Desulfatitalea tepidiphila: one gene and its partner. The protein of the gene in region 1 interacts with the protein of each later gene in a pairwise test. Links are inferred from orthologs where the notes say so. Each region holds a gene or a part of one and is shown on either strand. Other genes may lie near its edges. The genes, in order: rpe and eno.

Evidence for each region.
Region 2: the proteins of rpe (region 1) and eno interact in binary tests that used the Escherichia coli proteins (3 or more experiments, as listed by UniProt). The link is inferred for Desulfatitalea tepidiphila from one-to-one orthologs.

Annotation. Positions count from the first base shown.
Region 1 is NZ_BCAG01000003.1:1,756,609-1,759,657, forward strand. The notes cover bases 271-2,990. They hold rpe (ribulose-phosphate 3-epimerase), read left to right. Parts: upstream 271-1,165; coding sequence 1,166-1,816; downstream 1,817-2,990. Other genes in these bases: DFT_RS12490 (PASTA domain-containing protein), read left to right, coding at 271-666; aroQ (type II 3-dehydroquinate dehydratase), read left to right, coding at 1,834-2,301; DFT_RS12505 (cold-shock protein), read right to left, coding at 2,344-2,544; trxB (thioredoxin-disulfide reductase), read right to left, coding at 2,571-2,990. In the rest of the region: more of DFT_RS12490, read left to right, coding at 1-270; more of trxB, read right to left, coding at 2,991-3,049. UniProt on the Escherichia coli protein: Catalyzes the reversible epimerization of D-ribulose 5-phosphate to D-xylulose 5-phosphate.
Region 2 is NZ_BCAG01000003.1:2,085,890-2,089,183, forward strand. Bases 234-3,198 are described here. They hold eno (phosphopyruvate hydratase), read right to left. Parts: upstream 2,374-3,198; coding sequence 1,093-2,373; downstream 234-1,092. Other genes in these bases: DFT_RS13895 (hypothetical protein), read right to left, coding at 234-1,028; DFT_RS13905 (hypothetical protein), read left to right, coding at 2,708-3,169. Also shown: pyrG (CTP synthase), read right to left, coding at 1-7; more of DFT_RS13895, read right to left, coding at 159-233; murA (UDP-N-acetylglucosamine 1-carboxyvinyltransferase), read right to left, coding at 3,204-3,294. UniProt on the Escherichia coli protein: Catalyzes the reversible conversion of 2-phosphoglycerate (2-PG) into phosphoenolpyruvate (PEP). It is essential for the degradation of carbohydrates via glycolysis.

The DNA of each region.
Region 1 (3,049 bases):
ATTTCAAGAGGCGCCCAGGCCGTGGTGCTGCCCAATCTGACCGGCATGAGTGTGGCCCAGGCCCGCATCCTTCTGGCCGAAAACGATTTGGGCATCGGCCATTTGAGCCACACCAGCGATGCTATCAGACCCAAAGAAGAGATCCTGGCCCAATCCCCGCCCGGCGGCGCGACCCGGTTGCGAGGAAGCGACATTGACCTGCTGATCAGTGCCGGGCCGCCTCCAACGACGATCACTATGGCCGACTTGCAGGGGTTGACCTTGAACCAGGCCATCGCCGTTCTGGAGTCCCACCATCTGCTGACCGGCCAGATCCGCTACCTTAGGGACCCGTCCAAACCCGACGACATGGTGGTGGCCCATCATCCCAAGTCTGGATATCCAGTGAATACCGGCACCAGCGTCGATCTGTCGGTCAACCAGCAAAGCGGCTACGCCACTGGGGAACAACGGGATGGCGTCGTCCTCTTCCGGCATCGGGCGCCCAACGGTTTCTTGAGACAGCATGTCCGCATTATTGTCGTGCGTCTGCTGTCCACGATCGAGATGTTCAACGGATTCGTCCGCCCCGGACGCGACGTCTGGCTTTTAATACCGTACGATCAACCCATGACGATCCTGCGTTACGTGGATGATGAACTGGTGGAGACACAACGTTACCAGTGAGGCATCAATTCTATCGGAGTGTGATTCATCCTGAAGGGCATCCTTTCCAGGCATGGTTTGTTAACAAAAATTCACATGGCAACGGTATTGGCAGGCCCGGGTGGGGCAGGTGGCCAGGGCCACGTACGCCAGCGGTCAATAGTGCCGGTTGAATGCAAACGGCGGACAAGCGGCCCAGACTGTTTGAGCACAGCGAGTTTCTGGGCCGCCCGCCGTGCATTTTACCGGCACTTGACCGCTGGCGTGTGGCATCGGCCACCTGTTCCACCCGGGACGAGTTTAATGAATAGTATTTAGTTGGAATCGGGGCCAAAGAGGCATAGTCATGACATCGGGTTGGGAGCGAGTTCCATTTGCCATTTGACAATCGGCGGTCTGTGCGGCAATAAAATGCGGCCAGGATAGCCTGAAAGACCATCCAGAAGCGCCACACTTCTTTTTGTGAGGATGCTGGCGGGATGGCATGTCTGACATCATCTGCATAAAGGAGATTTCGTAAATGCCTTTGATCGCCCCATCCATTCTGTCAGCGGATTTTTCGAAACTTGGCGCGGAAGTTCAAGCTGTGGAGGCGGCAGGCGCCGACTGGATTCATATCGATGTCATGGATGGCCATTTTGTTCCCAATATCACCATGGGCCCCCTCGTCGTCGAAGCGGTCCGGCGCTCCACGGCCCTGCCGCTGGATGTGCATTTGATGATCGAAAACCCGGATCAATATGTGGCCGAATTCTCAAAGGCGGGGGCCGATTACATTTCCGTTCAGGTGGAGACCTGCACGCACCTGCACCGAACCCTCCATCTCATCAAAGAGCACAGCGTGAAGGCAGGCGCCGTGCTGAATCCGGCCACGCCCCTGACGGCGCTGGACTGGGTACTCGACGATCTGGATCTGGTGCTGGTGATGAGCGTCAATCCTGGCTTCGGTGGGCAGAAATTTATTGCCAGCAGCCTCGAAAAAATTCGCGCCCTGCGCCGGCTGATCGATGAAAACCACCTGAAAACGTTGATTCAAGTCGATGGGGGCGTAAACCGCGGAACGGTCGGCGACATCACCCGGGCCGGGGCAGACGTGCTGGTCGCCGGATCGGCCATATTCGGCAGCGATGATTACCAGGCCACCATCGCCGAGTTGAAAGCTGCACACTAAAGTGAAGGACTACAGTCATGAACACCCCGAATAGCGGCCATCAGGTCCTGGTCATCCACGGTCCCAATCTGAATATGCTCGGCTTGCGAGAGCCCGGCATTTACGGGTCCACCCGGCTCGATGAAATAGATGCCCAGCTAAAAGCGCTGGGCAGACAATGGGGAATTACCGTCCATTGCTTTCAGTCCAACCACGAGGGGGCCATCGTGGATCGGATCCAATCGGCCGCCACCATCATGGGTGGCCTGATCATCAATCCGGCTGCCTACACCCATACCAGCATCGCCATACGCGACGCGCTGTTGCTGCTGCCGATCCCGATCATCGAGGTGCATCTGTCCAATATTCACAAAAGAGAGCCGTTCCGACGCCATTCCTTTGTCTCTGATGTAGCTACCGGACAGATCGTAGGCCTCGGTGTAAACGGGTACTATCTGGCGTTGCGCGCGATTGCCGATATCATCGGCGCAACTGCCAGCACTTGACGGCGGCGTAAGAAGCCCAAAATTAAACACCGGATCATGCAGCTATAACTTGCGCACTTTTTCCGCTTCCGGACCCCGTTTGGTCATGGCAATTTCAAACAGAACCTTGTCGCCTCGCCGAAGCGTACGAAATCCTTCCATTTCTATGGACCTGTGATGGACGAAAAACTGATCCCCTTCGTCCGTCTCGATAAATCCGTATCCCTGCTCCTCGTTAAAAGAGCGAACGATTCCAACTGCCATGCCCCCAATCCTCGCTGCACATGGGTTTAAGACGCCTTGTCCTGCTTCCAGTAGGGATTGATGATATCTTCAAAAATCGTCATGGCCGCCGCTGCCCCCTGTCCCGTGGCGGTAACGATCTGTTTGTATCCGCCCTCGACATCACCGGCCGAGTAGATGCCGGGGACATTGGTCCGATGAAAGGCATCGTGCCGAATATAACCATCCTCGTTCAACTCGATACCGATTTTCTTCGCCAAAGCAACGGCCGGCTGATAACCGATGGCAATAAAGACGCCGTCCACGGCCATCTCCGTCGTTTCTCCGGTCTGGGAGTTAAACAGCGTCACCCGTTCAACCCGTTCTTTTCCGTCGATGGCCTTTACTTCCGTATTCCATATCACGGGAATATCGTTCTGAGGCAATTGATTGGCCAGCACATCCTGCGCCCTCAGCTTGTCTCGCCGGTGTACCAGGGTCACTTGAACGCCCATATGCTTCAGGTAAAGTGCTTCGGTCACCGCCG
Region 2 (3,294 bases), 330 kb from region 1 along the record:
CACTCATGTGCTATGCCTTGCCCTCCTTGTGGAACCTTTCGTCCGGGTTTCTTGTTTTTTAACATAAACACCCCGGATGTGAAAGCAGGATTTGACAGTGCGGATGGATCACGAAGACATCGGAGAGGTTGGCTTTCGGTCTTGCGGTCCAAAAAGTCCTAATTCTCGAATTTTTGCTGAAACTGTTCGATGGCCCGCTGCACTTCATCCACACCGCTCTCCGGTACGGCAGGTGTGGCAACTGACTCCTCAGAAGGGTAATTCCGCATCAATTGGGCAATATCAAAAAGGTCACCATGCAAATCGGCATCCACCGCCAACCCTATGGCGTCGATGCGTCGAATCAGCCGCCCCTGATGTTGCGTCTCGACACGGGCGGGATACCAGAGATTATCTTTCTTCTGCCAATCGCGATATAAAAATTCTATGCGTTCATCGGGTTCGTCACTTGAGACGTTGATCCATCTCACTGGCAGGAGACTTTCCTTGTCCACCCATACCTGAGATACACTTTCGTCCGGATAGTCGGCACCGATGACATACACCACGCGGCCTTCGAAAATACCAAGGCTGGTTGTCCCCGTATCCACATTCGATGAAAGCAACATTTTGTGAAGCGCGTAGCGGGACCGATAGAGAAGAAGATCTTTGTACCTGTCGAACCGGCTTTCAGGATCATCGGTCCGATATCCGTCCACGATCGTGATTGTCTCTCTGCCGGATTGAACAAAAATACGTTCGATTTGAGCGTTACGGGTGTCCGAACGAAATCGATCTGGAAAAAAATAGCTTAAGGTTTCCCTGATCACCAATTCTTGTTCGGGGGTTGCACTATCTATCAGGGTCACCTGCTGATCGACACGCAATGTTTTAGCGCCCGCCAAATTCCGTGTCATCAACTCCAATACGTGTGGACCCTCCAAAACATGGCTGTGCACCGAAAACGCGGACAGCAGCACGCTGAGTGCTGCTGCCGCGATCAACAAGCAAAACTGTTTCGAACAAGATCGTGAGATCCGATCTGGCATTCCCTTGATTCCTCTTGCATCGTTTACCCACATTCTGCAAACGAGCATTCCAGCGATTTTCCCTCTATTCATCCGCAATAAAAATATCCTGGGCATACCGCGCGGCAACCCCGAGTTCCTCTTCGATGCGGATCAGCTGATTGTACTTTGCAACGCGGTCGGTGCGCGACATCGAGCCGGTCTTGATCTGGCCGGCGTTGACCGCCACGGCCAAGTCCGCGATAAAGGTATCTTCGGTCTCGCCGGAGCGATGGGAAATGACCGTCGTGTAGCCGGCCTCCTTGGCCATTTCGATGGCCTGCAAGGTTTCGGTGACCGTACCGATCTGATTGAGTTTGATCAAGATCGAGTTGGCCACGCCGTCTTCGATTCCCTTGGCCAATATCTTGGGATTGGTGACGAACACGTCATCGCCGACCAACTGGATCACTTCATCCATATGCTCGGTCATCAACTCCCAGCTCTTCCAATCCTGTTCGGCCAATCCGTCTTCGATGGAAAGAATCGGGTACTTTTCAATCAAATCCGTATAGTAGGCAATCATCTCTTCCGAATTGAGCGAGCGGTTTTCCGACTTCAACACATATTGGCCTTTTTGATAAAATTCACTGGCCGCGGCATCCAATGCCAGCCCGATCTCTTTACCCGGTTTGTACCCTGCGGCCTGAATGGCATCGATAATATAAGCCAACGCCTCTTCATTGGAACTCAGATTCGGTGCGAACCCCCCTTCATCCCCCACGGATGTACTCAACCCTTTTTTGCTCAGGATCTTTTTCAAGGCATGGAATGTTTCGGCCCCCATTTGCACGGCTTGGGAAATTGATTTGGCCCCGAAGGGCACGATCATGAACTCCTGGATGTCGAGGTTGTTGGCGGCATGTGCGCCGCCATTGATCACATTCATCATGGGCACCGGCAGCGTCCTCGCGTTGATGCCACCGATGTAGCGATACAAAGGCAGACCGATGGCCTGGGCAGCAGCGCGCGTCGCGGCCATGGAGACGCCCAGGATGGCATTGGCACCGAGCTTGGATTTGTTTTCGGTACCATCCAGGGCAATCATGGTTAGATCGAGGGTCATCTGATCCGCTGCATCCAAACCCAGGACCGCCGTGGCAATGGTGGTATTGACGTTTTTCACGGCATTGGCCACCCCCTTGCCGCCAAAGCGCTTGGCACGCGTGTTTCGCAGTTCCAATGCTTCGCGCGTTCCGGTAGAAGCACCCGATGGCACAGCCGCACGACCGGTGGCCCCACACGCCAGGGTAACATCCACCTCCACGGTTGGATTTCCCCGAGAGTCCAATATCTCCCTGCCTTTTACTTCAATGATTTCAGTCATCGCATCCCCCCGTCTTGGCTATTCACTTCCCGGACCAATAACGTCGTGGCATTTTAAGCGCTTTCATCGTTCTTCACCTAAAATGTCCACAGCCGCTGGACCACATCGTTCAAGGAAGCCGGCCGTTAAAATAAATATGGTGAATCTCCTCGAAATTATCCGAAAAACCTAAACCAAGGTGTTGATGGACATCAAACTGTTCTGATCATTTACGCCTGAAGGCGGTTCCTGCGAATGGTGCAACACGCAATAACGACTTGACAATTTAACGGCGCATGTTACTCTGACCGCCAGGCCTTGTCAAGAAGATGGCCTGCTTTTTAAGGCAGTTAGTATGAATTATGCAGCTGCCTCAACAGCAGAAATAATAAGGGGGGCCGATGTACTGATGGGAGAAAAGAGCCTATACTCGGAAGGTCATCTATTCGTTGCGGCCATTCGTATCCTGGAGCATCAAAACGGGGCGCCGCCGGACATGAATCAAATCTGCACGCTGATCCGATTTTCGAATGAACAGGCCGGCCTTATCAGCCGTCGTTTGCAGGAAGCCGGTATTGTCGAGCCGGTTTCGGGGCCGTTCGGCGACCGATGGGTGGTTGCCGACCACCCCAAACTGGAAGAACTGCCCAGAGAAACGGAAGTCAGCCAGTTGGACAACGCACTGAAAAAATTCCAGTCGGAACGCGACAAACTCGCCGAGAAGGTCGCCTCAATTAAAGAACAACAGGCTAAAAAGAAAAAAGAGCTATTCGCCGACATCGAAAAAAAGTTGAAAAAAGACCTTTCAAACAAATAGGGTCGACACGCCTGTCTTATCCCCGAAGGCAGCATCAGGCCTTGACGCGCTTGATGGCGGCCCCCAGCGACTGGAACTTTTCTTCCATCGCTTCATAACCGCGATCCAAATGGTAAACCCGGTTG